3 regions of the Halomonas sp. A29 genome follow, and region 1 is predicted to be linked to each of the others. Evidence: predicted binding sites of a transcription regulator. Region 1 holds the regulator's gene; each other region holds the start of a gene.
The links. The regulator FliA, encoded in region 1, starts transcription of late flagellar genes. The targets are predictions, from matches to a motif close to CTAAAGTTNNNNNNNNNNCNGCCGATA.
Positions count from the first base shown of each region.

Region 2: the regulator FliA is predicted to act here: its motif matches at 4,261-4,287, upstream of SPH52_RS10470 (flagellin).
Region 3: the regulator FliA is predicted to act here: its motif matches at 4,191-4,217, upstream of fliD (flagellar filament capping protein FliD).

Region 1 is NZ_JAXQPR010000003.1:495,234-500,884, reverse strand. It holds gene flhF (flagellar biosynthesis protein FlhF) at 1-1,101, shown strand, start outside; gene SPH52_RS08290 (hypothetical protein) at 1,102-1,692, shown strand; gene SPH52_RS08285 (flagellar protein FlhE) at 1,749-2,111, shown strand; gene SPH52_RS08280 (RNA polymerase sigma factor FliA) at 2,168-2,872, shown strand; gene SPH52_RS08275 (EAL and HDOD domain-containing protein) at 2,869-4,071, opposite strand; gene SPH52_RS08270 (motility protein A) at 4,442-5,260, shown strand; gene SPH52_RS08265 (flagellar motor protein MotB) at 5,253-5,651, shown strand, end outside.
Region 2 is NZ_JAXQPR010000005.1:21,677-27,327, forward strand. It holds gene SPH52_RS10455 (methyl-accepting chemotaxis protein) at 1-1,194, opposite strand, end outside; gene SPH52_RS10460 (hypothetical protein) at 1,363-1,557, opposite strand; gene SPH52_RS10465 (flagellin) at 1,680-3,194, opposite strand; gene SPH52_RS10470 (flagellin) at 3,390-4,217, opposite strand; gene fliD (flagellar filament capping protein FliD) at 4,398-5,651, opposite strand, start outside.
Region 3 is NZ_JAXQPR010000005.1:11,160-16,810, reverse strand. It holds gene SPH52_RS10435 (EAL domain-containing protein) at 1-2,397, shown strand, start outside; gene SPH52_RS10430 (HD domain-containing phosphohydrolase) at 2,434-4,131, shown strand; gene fliD (flagellar filament capping protein FliD) at 4,305-5,651, shown strand, end outside.

The DNA of each region.
Region 1 (5,651 bases):
CAAGCCCTGGCCGACCGTGCGCCGCTGACAAGGCCGAACGTACGCCAGGTGGCGGAGCCAGCCGTGCGAAATTCCGGCAACCTGTTGGGGCAAGGGCGTCGCCTGGCCGGCGTGCTGCAAGCGCTGCGCCAGCGCCTACCTGGTTTCGAACGCCTCGAGGAGGCGTGGAACCTGCTGGGGCTGCCGTCAACCATCCAGCAGCAGCGTCTCGAAGAGCTGCTGAGTGAGTATCCCGGTCCCGGGCAGGTCCAGGGCATGATGTGGAGCGAACGCCGCCGTGTCCCGGGCGAGAGTTGGTCGATGCCGGACGTGGCGCTCAGCCCCGAAGGCACCTGGCTGGCGCTGCCGCTGCTACAGCATCGCCAGGTGGCGGGACAGAAGGCACGCCTGGAGGCGTCGCTGGAGCGACATCTTATCGATCTGCACCTAATGAGCGGACTGCCCGATGGCGAGACGGGAGAGTGGCTGGAACAGCGGAAATTGAGCTGGTGCAGCCAGGTGCGCGGCAGCCAGCGCGTCGAGCACGCCGGCGAGCGCCTGAGCCTGGCGTCGCTAGCCGGTGTTGGCGAAGGCGTCAGCGAAGAGCGCTGTCGTTTCCGCGGTGGACCAGCACGTCTCAGCCTTTCCACGTTGCCCGTCAACGTGGCCCTCAAGGGCAGTCGGCGCGGCCAGGAGCACCTCGCCGCGCAGGCCTGGCTGGGTGAGGTTCGTGACGAGGAGAGCAGCAGAATTCTCGGCACGCGTTACTGGATTGCTCCGGCGCGGTTGGGTGGCGAATCCAAGCCACTGTTGCTTACTTTGTTACAGGGTGACGTGTTGCCGCAGCTTGCTCGCCGTGCCTGGCAACGCCTGGATCCGGCCGAGCTGGGGGAGCTTCGTGCTGACCTGAAGTTGTCGATGGCCGGGGGGTTGGCAACGGTTGCGGCCCACCTTGACCTTGCCGAGGACGAGGCGGCAATGGACCTACGTGCGGAGCTGCTGGGGCTAGGGGGAGGTCGTCGACGCCGACGCGACGTCGCGCTGCTCGAGTCGTTGATACAACTCTTCATGGTGCGCGATACCATTCGCCACCTTGGTCTCGGTGAAAGGGAGACAGGCTAGATGGGATGGGACCAGGCCGCAGGGCTGCGCCAATGGGCGAACGGTGACTCGCAGGATTGCCCGACACATGTGGCCGAAATGCTGGTCGAGCTGGCGACTGGCGGGAGTGGCGATGTGGCAAGGCCGCAGGCGGCAGTCCGTGCATCCGCCAAGCCAGCGCCCACGAGGGTGGCCGTTGCAGCGCCGCGTGCGACAGGCACCGCCAGGGATGTGACATTGATGGTACTGGGTCTGCCGGGCACCGCCGAGCGGCATACCGGCAGGGTGACCGAACTGCTGGAGAGCTGGGCTCGCGAAGGGCGGAGCTGGGTAGGCGATCCACGCTCCTGGCGTATCGTGGCCCTGCCGGTCGGTAGCCCGCACCTGCCGGTGCTGGCCGCGCAGCAGGCACACTGGGCGCTGTGGGTGGATGACGATCTGGAGGCTTTTCGTCGCGGCTATCGCCTGCTCAAGCAGATCGCCGAGCAGGGTGGCCCGCAACGTTTGATCGCCGTGCATCCCCCAGGGGTGGGGCGCCAGGGTCTATTGGCCAATCTGCAGTATGTGGCGGAGGCTTATTTCGGCATCGAACTGTTGGTATTGGCGCGATGATTAGTCGAGTGAGTCCTTGGCTTCTGGGTATCGCCCTCTGTGGAGGGTGGGTGGGTATGGTTCAAGCTGCGGGCAGTTGGGTGGCTACGGCTCCTTCACTATTGGTGGCCATGGTCGAGCGGCCGATGTCATCCGCTGCCTTGCTGCCACCCTCGCCCGCGCTGGCCCAGGGCCAGGTGATGGGACGGGTCATTTGGCAGTACCAGCCGCCGGCCGGCAGTGGGGTGGATGCCTGGCTTTGCCACCCGGGAGACTGCGTGCGACTACCGGGCCCGCGTGGGCAGACCGACGCCATGACGGGTCTGCCGGCCGATACGCCACTCTATTTTCAGTTTTCACTGCAGGATCGACGCCAGCGTGCCGCGACCCTGCAAGGGCTGCAGGTCATCGTCAACCACGAGCATCTGCATCGTCCCTGACCCGTCGAGCGACCGAATCGACGCTCGAGGGAATTGTCAGCCGTGAGAGCAAGCGCATGTACACAGCACGAGGCAAGATCGAACAGGCAGACCTGCTGGATGAGTACCTGCCGCTGGTGAGGCGTCAGGCGCTGTCCATGCAGGTACGGCTACCGGCGAGCATCGAGCTCGACGACCTGATTCAGGCCGGCACGGTGGGGCTGCTGGAAGCCATGGGCCGCTTTGATGCGACCCAAGGGGCCAGCTTTGCTACCTTTGCCAGCCAGCGTATTCGCGGTGCCATGCTCGACGAACTGCGCAGCCGGGACTGGTTGCCGCGCAGCGTACGTCGCAATGCACGGGCGGTGGACGAGGCCGTGCGCCGCCTCGAGCAGATGCTGGGGCGGCCGGCCGAAGAGACCGAAATCGCTGCCGAGCTCGATATGGAGTTGGGAGAGTACCGGCAACTGCTGAACGACACGAACAGCGGACATCTGCTGCCCTTCGAGGCGCTGATGGCTGAGGGTGTCGAGCCCGGGATCGAGGATGCCTCGATCGACACCCCCTATCGCATGCTCATCGACGAAGAGAAGCGTCGGCAGCTGACCGAGGGCATCGAGGCGCTTCCCGAGCGCGAGAAGCTGTTGATGGCGTTGTACTATCAGGAAGAACTCAACCTCAAGGAGATCGGGGTCGTGCTCGGCGTTACCGAATCGCGGGTCTGCCAATTGCATAGCCAGGCGGTGAGCCGACTTCGGGCGCGCCTGGCCGATCACGATTAAAGGTTGTCCATCAGCGCCTTGGTGCTGCTCAGCGCATTCATGTAGCAGCTGTGGAGCTGGTCCGGGGGCAAATCGTCGATGGCTTCCTCGACCTGGCGCTCATGGTTTTCGCAGAGGGTCAACACGGCGCCGAGGGGGCCTGCCCTGTGTTTCAGGGCGTCGATGATCGGCTGGCCCAGCGGCAAGTGTTCGAGCAAGGTATTGCGGTCCTCTTCGAGCAGGGCATCCATCATCGAGAACAGGCCGGTGGTGAAGGCGTCCTCGGGGTCGAGAGCGGGAAAGGGAGCTGCCAGGTTGCGACACATGAAGGCGCGGATCAGCGCCATGCGCAACACGATGCGCGACGAAGGCTGCAGGCTGGCGAGAGTCAGGGTCAGGATCAATCGACGCAACTCGATCAGCCCCAGGATCTGTACCGCGCGATGCAGGTCGACTTCCTTGCCGCCGCGATGAAAATAGCTGGAGTTGGCCCGGCGCAGAATGGCCACGTGCAGGTGCGGCACCTGCACCGCCAGCTCATGGAGCCGGTTGAAGTCGCTGTTGTCTTCGTAGAGGGCGCGGATCAGTCGGATCTGCGCGGCCCGGTTGCCATGGCGCCCACGGGGTGCCGACGCGATGAAGTTGGGCTTGGCGAGATAGTTTCCGTGGTAGTAGTCACAGCCCATCGCCTGGTAGCGCGCCAGCTCTTCCCGGCTGTCGAGGTTCTCGACCAGCAGCTTGACGTTGCGAGCGGGCAGCCTCTCCAGCGTCTTGTCGTCGAGATCGTGTGGCGAGGAGAGCACGATGATGTCGCAGCGATCGAGCATTGTCTCCAGGTCCTGCTTCAGCAGGCGGGTGGGCAGGACGACCCGGTAGCCGCGCTCACGGATGTCATCGAGCGTTGCCAGCAACTCGGCATCGATCATGCCCTCCTCTGCGATACCGAGCGCCAGGCGTGGCGCCGGAGTAGGCAGCAGTTCGGGGCGTTCGAGCCAGCCCAGCGGGAGGTCGACAAGCAACGTACGGTCGCCCAGCAGGCCACTATCGCCAAGTTCGTAGACGGTGCTGGCCAACGCCTTGGCCGTCGAGGACATGATGTCCTCGGCTTCGTCCTCGGTATGCCGGCCATAGACCAGTCGATCCGCCACGTGGTGATGGCTGGCATCATGTATCGGCTGAAGAGCGACGGTGAAAGGAACGTGATCCCTTTGCTCGGGCATGCTGCTTGGCTCCCTGCTGCGTATGATGAATTCGGATGTTTCAAGTGTTCAGGCTGTCTTGACCATGGTCGAACCGCTTTTTCTAGCTGGCCCGCTGCAACGTTACCAAGGATGGTTCCAGGCCAGGGGCAGGCCCCCGAGGCTGGGGCGGGTATAAAAGAAGCCTTGTTGCCGGTAAGGCTTCATCGAAGGGCCTGCTGCCGACGGGGACCTCGTGAACTCCGTATCGGCTGAGAGCAAGGAAACTTTAACGTGGTGCGAAAAACTTGACCTGTATCAATCAAATGCCTGCATTTTACAGGCATGACTAAAGCGTTTCCGGCCCTAGCCGATATTTTCTAGACTCGATGCCTCGCATCCAGGAGCTTGAATGAACCCATCCACCATTATCGGCATGTTCGCCAGCGTCGTTCTGCTGGTCAGCGTGCTGTTCTTCACCGCCGAGTCGCCGCAGAGCTTCATCAATCTGCCGGGCCTTGCCATCGTGCTGGCCGGGACCATGGCGGCGACCTTCATCAGCTATCCGCTCAAGGAAGTCCTTCGGGTGGTGCGCCTGGTGGGCCTGGTATTCCGCCGGGAAAACACCTATATGCGCGACGATATCAAGGAGCTGGTGGATATCTCTCGGCTGTGGTTCAAGGGCGACGTGCGGGCCGTCGAGGCGGCGCTGGAAAAGGCGCGCAACCCCTTCCTGCGCACCGGTATTCAACTGGTCATCGCCAACACCAAGGAAGAGGAGATCTTCGACCTGCTGCGCTGGCGCATCGCCCGGCTCAAGGCACGCGAGCACGCCGAGGCGCAGATCTTCCGCACCATGGCCACCTATGCCCCGGCCTTTGGCATGATCGGTACCCTGGTCGGACTGGTCAACATGCTCGAAGTGATGGAATCGGGTGACCTGCACGTCATCGGTCCACGCATGGCGGTGGCGTTGTTGACCACCTTCTACGGCATTCTCCTGGCCAACCTGGTATTCAAGCCGATTGCCGTGAAGCTCGAGCGGCGTACCGAAGAGCGATTGATCGCCATGAACATGGTGTTCGAGGGGATATCGCTGATTACTAAGCGTCGCTTGCCCTCCTTCATCGAGGAGACCCTCAACTCCTTTGTCGCCAGCTACCATGACGAGATCCGCGACCCCTTGGTGACCAAGCCGGACACCACTGACGAACAGGCGCAAAATGCTTGATCGCAGCACGCGCGACATGCTGCAACCTCCCGCGATAGATGCCGCCGAAGGGGAGGGCTGGCTGGTGAGCTACCTCGACGTGCTGACGCTGCTCATCACGCTGTTCGTCCTGTTGCTTTCTCTGGCTGGCAATGGCCTGGCCGTCAAGGGCAGTCGTCACGCTGGCGAAGCCAATATGCTGGTCAGCCCGCAGGCCGAAGCAGCGGCGCTCATGGTGGCGGGGGCGGGGCTCAAGCCGCGCCATGATGGCCTGCAGCCTCGCTTCCCCGGGCTCAACATCGAAGGTGTGAGCGTAAGCGAGGGACAGCAGGGCATTACCCTACGTATCGATGACAATCTGCTGTTCGACAGCGGCCAGGACGTTCTCACGGGGCAGGGGCGCGAGGTATTG
Region 2 (5,651 bases), on a different contig from region 1:
CTCGGCCGTGCGCTTGATATCGCCCATCATGGCCTGCAGGTTCTGCTGCATTTCATGCATGTGGGCCAGCAGACTGGTGGTATCCCCAGGCTTCACCGGCACCCGCATGGTCAGGTCGCCCTGAACGACACGACGCACCACATCCGCCGCACGCTGAGGGTCACCACCCAGCGTCTTCACTACCGAGCGCACCACGCCAAGACTGACCAGCACGGCGACCGCCACGATCACCGTGGTGATGCCCACCAGTATCCAGAACAGCCGCGACACCTCGGCCAGCGCTTCTCGCTCCGGTATTTCCAGCACCAGCCCCCAATCGAGCAGCGGCAGGTAGGTGTAGCTGCCGATCACCGCGGTACCGGCGACATCCGCATAGCGTCCCACCCCGCTCTCGCCCGCGCCTATCGCCACGGCCGCCTGTGTGGTTACTTCACGGCTCTCCCCCGCCAACGCTGCAATCGGTGTGACCGGCGTGCCGTCGCCCCCCAACAGGTAGGTATCGGAACTACCGCCCAGCGACATCTCGGCCATACGCTCGAACAGCACATCGAGGCGTACCGCCGCTCTCACCACGCCCACCACATCGCCATTCTCGCCAAAAACCGGCGCCACCACATTGCTCACCTGGTTGCCGGTAGCGCGTGAGACCAGCGGTTGGGAGAAAACCGGCTGCCCCTGGATCGCCTCACGGAACCAGGCGCGGTCGGCGACGTTGAAATCGCGCGCGTCCTGCTCGCTGAGAACCGCAGCGTTGCCATCGAAGCTCACCCCGGCCACGCCGATCCCATCCGGGCCGACGAAGAAAAGCGTATCGTAGTAACCGCTCTGCTCGGCGATGCGTGCCAGCAGGTGCTGAATCGGCTCGATCTCGACCTGCCTGACCGGGTCGAGCCCGGCGACGTAGCGGATCTCGTCCTGACGGGCACCCAGCCATTGAGTGAACGACTCCGCCATCATCTCGCCCGTGCCCTGCAGCTGCTGAGTGGTGGCTTGGGTGAACGAGTTGCGGTACTGCACGTAGACCAGCCCCGCCACCAGCATCACCGCCACCAGTACCAGCGAAACGATCATCAGTGTCAGTCGACTACTGAAGCCCAGCCGCGGCCGACGCTGCGGCGATGAATCATAGAATTGCTCTGCAGGTGGCTCAGCACCGGCATCATCGGGAAAACGGCCCAGCGTGATGGAATTCATCCCTTGCACTCCTCGCAGCCCCTCGAGCGAACCCAGCAGCGGGATCAGGCTGTCGTTATGATTTGTTTACGGCGCAAGCAGGCGGCGCCTGCATACAACCTTTATCGGCCGAAGCAGGATGAGGTTGAGAAATGAACTAAAGAAGTTTGAAAGTACGAAGCTACTGCATTAGGAATTAAGCATTGAAAGCGTACAGGCGCGCTGCTCGCTGACCGCCTTGGCATAGATCTCGTGGAGCTTGGCGTAATCTTCCGGCATCTGCTCGTCCATGCCGGCGGCCTCGAAGCAAGCCATGGTGTCGCGGGTATCGCGAATCACGCGGTCGAGTTCGTCGATGACCCGTTGGTACTCGGCTTCGTTCATGACGCACCTCGCGCTGGTTCATAAGAAGCTAAAGAGCATCATAAAAGAACCGGCCCCGAGGGGCCGGTTCGAGGTTGCTCGCGGGAAGGAACCCCTTCCCGGGAACTTGACCGGAGCTAACCTTAGCCCAGCAGAGACAGCACGTTCTGCGGGATCTGGTTGGCCTGGGCCAGTACGGAAGTGCCGGCCTGCTGCAGGATCTGCGCGCGGGTCATGTTGGCGACTTCCACCGCGTAGTCGGCATCTTCGATGCGCGAACGAGCGGCTGACAGGTTGGTGGCGTTGGTGTTCAGGTTGGTGATGGCGTCCTCGAAGCGGTTCTGCACGGCACCCAGCTCGGAGCGCAGGCTGTCGACCATGTTCAGGGCGGCATCGATCGACTTCAGGGGATCCACAGGAGCCAGAGCGCCCAGAGTCACTTCACCAGTTGCCTGGTCAACGGTAGCGGTGTAGTAAGTTGCGTTTTCACCTTCACCGTTGCGGATGAAGTACGAGCCGTTCTCGCCTTGCATCAGGGTGTTGGTGCCTTCCAGCGCATCGTTGACACTGCTCAGATCGGCGGAGATTTCTTCCTGAGCGGCCAGGGTCAGGATGTTGCCGGTGGTAACCTCGGCATAGCCTGTAGTCACATCAACAGCAGTACCATCAGCCGTTCCGAGAACAACCTCACCAGTCTCGAAGTCCAGAGTCGTGCCGCCAGTCCCAACAGTCCAGGTATTGGTACCGTCAGAAATTACCAGGGCACCAGTTGCGTCTGCTTGATGCACAGAGAATTCCGCACCGCCTGCGGCATCATCACGAATGGCGCTGTCAAGCGTGCTCAGCTCAACCAGGTTGCCATCAGCATCAACAAAGCTCTCTGCGGCAGTTGCAGCAACACCAGCAGCGGCCGTGCCACTTGTGTCATAAGAGACGGTGTTGGTTGCTGAATCGAAGGTAGCGGCAAAGAGGTCGGTACCCACCTGGGCATACAGCGCACCATCATCACCAACAACCAGAGCAGCCTGCTCAGGCTCAGCGCCACTGAACGTCAGTGCAACGGTGGTCGCTTCCTGTGCCGGACGAAGGACGTTGCCTTCAACAGCTGACAGGGAAGCAGAGGCCACTTGGTTACGAAGATCCAGGTTAGCCAGGCCCAGGGTCTGGGAGTTGATTTGCTTCAAGTTGACCGTGATGGTTTCACCATCGTTGGCACCAACCTGGATCTTCAGGCCCTGGTCGCCGGCCAGCACTTTCACACCGTTGAAGTTGGTTTCTTCTGAGATACGGTTGATTTCAGAAAGACGCTGGCTGATTTCGTCCTGGATGGACTGCAGGTCGTCGGCTGAGTTAGTGCCGTTAGCGGCCTGAACGCTCAGCTCACGAATGCGCTGCAGGTTGTCGTTGACCTGGTTCAGCGAGCCTTCGGCGGTCTGGGCGATGGAGATACCGTCGTTGGCGTTACGCTGCGCCTGGTTCAGACCGGTGATCTGAGCGGTCATACGGTTGGCGATGGCCTGACCGGCGGCATCGTCTTTGGCGCTGTTGATACGCAGGCCGGAGGAGAGACGCTCCATGGAGGTCTGCAGGGCGTTCTGGCTCTTCTGCAGGTTAGCCTGGCCAATCATGGAAGTGATGTTGGTATTGATGACTGACATGGGTCATTTCCTTTTTTACGTTGAGGGCTCCATTGGCGGGCCCACTGAACCTTTAGTTTCTTGGCCCAGCATCTAGGGCCTACCTCAACGGCGCCGTTGGCCGTTACCCTGAATAACGGCACCTGAGGCCGGGACTTTAGGAAGATGAGAAAAAAATTTTGGATTTTGTGCCGACCCTGGCGGCAAGGGCCGAAATCAGCGCTGGCGCAGCAGCTCAAGGACCAGCTCTGGCAGGCGGTTCGCCTGGGCCAGGATGGCGATACCGGCCTGCTGCAGAATCTGCGCGCGTACCAGGTTGGAGACTTCCTGGGCGTAGTCGGCATCCATGATGCGCGAGCGCGCCGCGCTGAGGTTGACCACGGTACTCTGGATGTTGTCGATCACCGCTTCGAAGCGATTGTTCAGCGCACCTAGCTGGCTGCGCTGACGGTCAGTGCGGATGAGCGCTTCGTCGATGGCACGCAGCGGTGATTCGGTAGCATCGCCCTCTTCACCTGCCACGACCCGAAACCCTTCCAACCCCAGCGAGTGCCGATTGATGGCCTGGAGTTCGATGGCGATGGTCTCGCCATCATTGGCCCCCACCTGGATACGCAGGCTGCGGTTTTCGCCCAGCACGGAAACGCCGTTGAAGCCGGTCTGCAGCCCGATGCGATCGATCTCGTCCAGCCGCTGGTCGATCTCGGCCTGAATCGCGGCGAGATCGGTGGGACTGAGGGTGCCGTTGCCGGCCTGCACGGTGAGTTCACGAATGCGCTGCAGGTTGCCGTTGACCTGGCCTAGCGCCCCTTCGGCTGTCTGCACCAGCGAGATGCCATCGTTGGTATTGCGTGCCGCCTGGTTGAGCCCGCGGATCTGCGCCGTCATGCGGTTGGCAATGGCCTGCCCCGCCGGGTCGTCCTTGGCGCTGTTGATGCGCAGGCCGGACGAGAGCCGCTGCATGGCGCTTTGCATGGCCTGCTGGCTGCCACGCAGGTTGGCCTGCACGATCATCGAAAGAATGTTGGTGTTGATGCCTATCACACAAACGCCCTCACCCGGGCACGAAGGGCACCGGTGGAATGATTGTCGGCTTGGCTGGGAAAAGCTTTAGGTCGGTGGCGCCAGTTCGTTGACGTTTCATCAGCCGCGCTGATTTGGCTAGACACTATTCAAAAATAAAACCGCCCACTCTGGGGCGGTTGAGATGCCGGTAGCTCACATTCACTTGCGCCCAAGCTGGGCGTTCATGATTTCGAACTGCTGGAACAAGTAATCGCTGGTCTGGTTCATCTGGGCAATCATGCTATCGAGCTGGCCAAACTGGGTGCGGTAGCGGGCGATGGTAGCATCGATGCTCTGCTCCATGCGCACGTGGCGCTCGTTGAGACTCACGATACGGCTCTCGGCGCCGCTGATGGCTCCCCCCAGTGCTCCACTGTTGCCACTCAACTGGGTAATGGTTTCACTCAGTTGGCCGGCCAGACCGCCCGTAGCACTGTCGCCGGCGAAGAAGGCGCTCAAGGCATCCTGCTCGTTGAGGATGACCTCATCCAATCGCTGCTCGTCGATCTCCAGCGTACCGTCGAGCTTAAGCGAGATGCCGATGTCACCGAGCATGGCAAAGCCGCCCTCTTCAGCCGCCACGCCACCTGTCAGCACGCTGCGCAGCCGCCCCTCGATGGAACGCACCGTGCTGTCACCCAGCAGGTCACCGGCTGTGCCGCTATCGCCACTGAAAGCGGTCAGCTCACCGATGGTCTCCTTGAGCGCGTTGAAGGCCTCGACGAAGCCGGTGATGGCCTCGCGTACTGCCCGGGTATTCTGCTCGACCTTGACAGTGCTGCTGCCCTCTTCCGTCAGGCTCAGGGTGACACCCTGAATGGCGCCCTCCACCTGGTTGGAAGCACTGACGATGGGAATGCCATTGACGTTGAGCAGGGCGTTCTCCCCTGCCTGGGCAATGGCACCGGCTCCTTCGGCTTCGCTGAAGGCGATGCCATCGGCAAAGAAGCCGTCGCTGAAGGACATATCTGTAATGGAAGCCGCTTCGCCGGTCTCGCTGCTCATCAGTGCCAGCCGGTAGCCCGAGCCATCATTGACGATGGAAGCGGTAACCCCGGCTTCGGGATGGGCATTGATGGCATTGCGAATCTCTTCGAGGGTGCTACCCGCGGCGATGTCGATCTCGATCGCCTGGGGCGCCTCACCGGTAGCATTGGCGAAGTGCAGGGTCAGCGTCTGGTCGCTGTCGGTCAGCACCTGGTCGAGCTCCACTTCCAGGCGCGCAGAGGCCAGGCTACCGGCTGTGGCCAGCCGCTCGACCTCGATGGAGTACTGCCCCATCGCGGCGTCGCGACCCGCCGCCGCTTGCACGGAATTCCCCGTAACCGAAGTGGATAGACTCCGGTAGAGCGAAGCGTCGTTGAGCGCATTGGCGGCAGTCTGAAAAGCCGAGAGCGCTCCTTTCAATTCGCC
Region 3 (5,651 bases), on a different contig from region 1:
AGTGCGGCTTACCTTCGCGATTTCGTGATATGCGTCGATATTGCACGCGACCCGCGCTGGAGCGGATACCACGAGCTTGCGGCTCAGCATGGTCTCGCGGCTTGTTGGTCCTATCCAGTGATGAGCAGCGATGCGCGTGTGCTGGGAACCTTTGCCATCTATTATCCCCAGCCGGGCGAGCCTACGCGAAGCGACCGCCGGCGCGTGATCGAGGCGGCCGAGCTGGTTTCGCTGGCAGTGGAGCGCGAACGTAACCGCCAGGCATTGAAGGAGAACGAGCAACGTTATCGTTCCCTGTTCACCTACCACCCGGATGCGGTTTTCTCCCTCGATCTGGAGGGGCACTTCACCTCGGCCAATGCGGCGTGCAGCAAGATCACCGGATACACACTCGAGCAACTCATCGGCTCGCATTTCTCGGCGCTGACGCAACCGCGTGACCTGGAGCGTATCGAGTCGCTCTATCGCAATCTCGACAAGGCCGAAGCGTTCCGCTACTCGGTGACTATCCTCGACCGGGAGGAACGCAGCGTCTATCTCGACGTGACCAACCTGCCCATCGTCGTCAATGACCGTATCATCGGCTTCTATGGCATCGCCAAGGATATGACCGAGCGGCACCGCCGCGAGACGGAGCTGCGTATACTGCAGCGCAGCGTCGAGGCCAGCATCAATGGAATAGTCATTGCCGATGCACGGCAGGCCGGGCACCCTATCATCTATGTCAACGAAGCGTTCGAGCGTATTACCGGCTACCACCGGGACGAAATGCTTGGGCTCAATTGCAGTATCCTGCAGGGCAGCGAAACCGATGCTGAATCCGTGGAGCAGTTGAGGAGGGCCATCGAGGAACAGCGTGAGATCAATGTCACCCTGTGCAACTACCGCAAGGATGGTACGCCATTCTGGAACAACCTCTACTTGGCTCCGGTAAAGGATGGTAAAGGTGTCGTTACCCATTTCGTTGGTATCCAGCACGACATTTCCGAGCGCAAGTCCTACGAGGCCAAGCTGTCGTTCCATGCCAGCCACGATGCGCTGACGGGGCTCGCCAACCGTTCACTGTTCGAGGACCACCTGCTGCACGATGTGCAGTTGGCACAGCGTCACGGCCGCCACCTGGCGGTCCTGTTTCTCGACCTGGATGATTTCAAGCCGATCAACGATAGCCTGGGTCATGAGGTCGGCGACCAAGTATTGATTCAGGTTTCCCAGCGCCTGGCAGATGAGCTGGATCCCGGGGATACGCTGGCGCGGTTCGGCGGCGATGAGTTCGTCATCCTGCTTCCGGCGCTCGATCGTGAGGGCGAGGCCATCCGGTTGACCGAGCGGTTGCTGTCTCGCATTGGCCGCCCCTATCGGGTCGACGACCACGAACTCTACATCGGTGCCAGTGTTGGCATCGCCTTCCTGAAGGAAGGACTGGAAAACCCGGTCGAACTGATCCAGCAGGCCGACATGGCGATGTACCGCGCCAAGCAGAAGGGACGCAACGCCTGGGAGTGTTTCACCAGTGACATCAATGATGAAGTGAGTACGCGCATGGCGCTGCGCAACGATCTGCAGGAGGCGATAGAGGCACAGAACTTCGAATTGCACTACCAGCCTCTGATTGACGCGCGGAGCGGCCGGGTAGCCGGCTTCGAGGCGCTGGTGCGTTGGAAGCATCCTCTCAAGGGGTATCTTTCACCGGGGCTATTCATTCCGCTGGCGGAGGAGACCGGCCAGATCGGGCCGATCAGCGATTGGGTTCTGCGTCAGGCGTGCCGCGATATGTGCCTCTTGGCCGTAGAGGGATATGGCCGGTACCGCGTCTCGGTCAATCTTTCTCCGCTGCAGTTCCGCCGCGCCAATTTCCTGAGTAATCTGCAGCAGGCATTACTGGAGACGGGGCTGTCACCCGATTATCTCGAACTGGAGCTCACCGAGGGCATACTGATGACCGATACCGCATCGGCCATCGAGACCCTGCACTGCCTGCGCGACATGGGCGTGGAGGTTTCCATCGATGATTTCGGTACCGGTTTCTCCAGCCTGAGCTATTTGAAGCAACTGCCGATCGGCAAGATAAAGATCGATCGCAGCTTCGTGCGCGATGTCACCACCAATCGTCATGACAGCGCTATCGTCCAGGGCATCATCTCCATGGCCCACCATCTTGGCTTGATGGTGGTGGCGGAAGGTATCGAGCAGGCGGAGCAGCGCGATTTCCTGGCAGCACATGGCTGCGACGTGTTCCAGGGATTCCTCTTCGCTCGGCCGATGCCTCTCAAGAACTTACGAGCCTACTTGAAGGAACGGGCCGCTGTGCCCAGTCCGATGCAACAAGTGCCGTCTCCGGACAATGACGAGGCGTTCGAGGACGCTCGGTCGTGGCCAAACGATAACCACCAATAACGAACCATTAACAGCTGTGGGGGCAGGATAGCGAGGATGGCGCAGGTACAGGATGAGTTTCTTCGCGTGGGGAGTCCGAGCGAGATCGTGGCGTTGCTGGAGCGGTTGATCCAGCCCGGCGGGGCTTCGATGCTGCTCGACAAGCCCGATAGTACGCCCATGCCGGTAGTGGTCATGGAACAGACGCCGCCGCAATCGCTGCTGCTCGATATCAGCGCCGTACGTGAAATCGCCGGCGAACTCAAGCGTGGTATAGGCTTTAGCTTGCTCGGCCAGGTGCATGGCAAGATGATTCGTACCCCGGTGCTGAAGTCGCTGCAGATCGATGCGGTGGGCGGACGGGTACATTGTCTGTGCGAATACCCTCACTACCTCGAGGAGTTGCAGCGTCGCGAGGCCTTTCGTGCGCGTTTACGCCTGGGTATGGAGGTAGGCGCCATTATCCGCGGCGTCGAGGGCGGTAGTGAGAGTGACATTGCGGTGCAGGGCGACCTCAAGGATCTTTCCCAGCAGGGCTGCCAGCTGGAACTGCCATCCTCGTCAGCAACCCTGCTGGCCGAGGCCGTGCTGGTGGAGATCGAGTTCTGTTTTCCCAACGGTACGCGTTTTTCGGTTCAGGCGGCGCCGCGCCACAAGGTGGCGGATAGTGACCGTCAGGCTCTGCGGGTGGGATTCCACTTCGAGAATTGCACCGCCGAGCAGGAGCGCAAGCTGTGGTTCTTCGTCCGCGAGATTGAGCGTGAGTCGTCACGCTATGGTGATGAACCCGATGTCGGTCGCCTGCCTTCGATGCTCTTCCAGAGCCAGTCCTCCGGGACGTCAACGCCGGTCGGTCGGCGCAACCTGCTGACTTATCCCACTCCCATGGCGCGTCGGCTGGCACGGGTGGCGGGCTATCTTGATGCGCAGCTGCTCGAGCTGCAGCAGGGTGACGATATCGACTCCGTGCAGCTCTCGCGACACGCCGACATGCTGCTGCAACTGGCCGAGGAAGATATCGAGGCGCTGCTCTTTGCTACTCGCTGCCTGGTGCAGGAGCCTTTGCTGGTGCGTCATGGCCTGGGTGTCGCCGTGCACGCGCTGGCGCTGGCCAACAGCGGCTCGGTGCCGCGGGACGTACGCAAGGCACTGGCCGCCAGTGCCATGGTGCACGACCTGGGTAAAGGGCTTTTGCCACCGACATTGTTGGGGAGCAAGTCGCTGGAGTCCGAAGCCCGTGCCCATCTCACGACACATGTCGAGTTGCTGCAGCAGCGAATGAATGGCTGCCAGTGGCTGTCCCCGAGCATCATGGATGCAGTGGTCACCGGCACCAACGAGCGGCTCGACGGTAGCGGTTATCCGTCAGGAGTAGCAAGCGATAACCTGGCCGAATTGGCACGCATGAGTGCGGTAGTGGATGTAGTCGATGCCATGCGTCGAGACCGCCCCGACCGCCCCGCCTGGCGCATCGATGCCGTATATCGCCATCTCCTCCAGTCACCACAGCTATTTGATCCACGTTGGGTAAGGCGTTATGTACAGCGCTTCGGGCTTCGCCCGGTAGGGTCGCTGGTGCGTTTCTCCGGTGGAGCTCTGGCCTGGATTCAGCGACTCGATCAGCAGGGCAGGCCCTTCCAGGTGCAGCTCAGCGAGGAGATCTCCCCGCCCGGCGAGGCGCTGGGAGAGGTGCTGCGTGGCGATGTCACCTCGCGCCTGGGAGAGATGGTCGAGGAGGTTCCCGTCTCGACATGAACGGTGCGAGCCACGGCTGAAGGGCAATGCCCGGGGGCCGAGATAATGGGTTAGTGCACCTAAAGTTGGCGCGCTGTGAGCCGATAATACGAAATAACCCCTAGGTCGCGGGCTTTTCACCGGAATCGTTGGCGCAAAGCCTGCCAGAATGGCTGCATGAAAAAGGAAGCGTCATGGCTACGATAAGCTCGCTGGGCATTGGTTCCGGGCTCGACCTCAATGGTCTGCTCGATCAGCTCAACGCGGCCGAGCGCAAGAAGCTCGAACCCATCAAGATTCAGCAGAAGAGTCATCAGGCCAAGATATCGGCCTATGGCAAGCTGCAGAGTGCGCTGACCAAGCTGCAGGAAGCGGCTGCGAAACTCAACGACTCGAAATTCTTCCAGAACGTCTCGAGCAATGTGACGGGGAGCGGTGTCAAGGCCGCAGCCAAGTCCGATGCCCCTCCGGGACGCTATTCGGTGAACGTTACCCAACTCGCGACAGCGCAGAGCATTGCCGCAGGTGGCGTGGAGAGCAGAACCTCACAGCTGGGCGGTGGCACCGTCAGCTTGACGCTCGGCAGCGGCGCGCCGATCGATATCGCTATCGCGCCCGGCAAGAGTTCCCTGGAAGATGTCCGCAAGGCAATCAATGACAGCAAGTCGGGTGTGACGGCAACCATCGTCAACGATGGTTCCGGTAGCCCCCATCGCCTGGTCATTACCTCCAACAAGACCGGCACCGAAGCGGCGGTCACGGCCACGTTTTCGGGGGGGCTGGAGGAGCATCTGGGCACGACGCTGGAGACCGTGGTCGAGGCGAAGAATGCATCGCTCAGCGTGAACGGCATCGCCATCACCAGCCAGACCAACCGAGTAGAGGGCGCCATACAGGGGGTGACGCTCGATCTCGAAGAAGTCACTGCCGAAGGCAGCAGCAATACCGTGGTGGTAGAGCGCAACACGCTGGCCATTCGCGAAGCGGTGAGCGGTTTCGTCAAGGCCTACAACGAGCTTCGCAGCACCACTAGTGAGCTGACCCGGTTCAATGCCGATACCGGTGCGGCCGGTGAGCTGCTGGGCGACAGCGCCCTGCGTACCGTCGAGTCGCGCTTGCGTGGCGTTCTCAGTGGCGGGGTCGGCGAGGGCCAATTCCGCATGTTGTCGGACATCGGCATTACCCTGCAGCGTGATGGAACGCTCAAGCTCGATGAAGAGAAGATGAGTGAGATCGTCGCCAACGATCCCCAGGCGCTGTCGGCATTCTTTGCCGGTGAGAACAAGGCGGGTGGGCTGGCCGGCAAGTTGAATGAGACGCTGGACCAGGTATTGCGCGACCGTGGTCTGCTGGACAACGCCAAGCGTGGGCTGGAGTCGAGGATCACCGGCCTGAAGGATCGCCATGAGCGCATGGAGCGCAGCATCGAGCAGACCATACAGCGCTACCGTGTCCAGTTCGGACAGCTCGATGCCATGGTTGCAAGCATGAACCAGGTGAGCGATTACCTGTTCCAGCAGTTCGACATCATGAATGCCCAG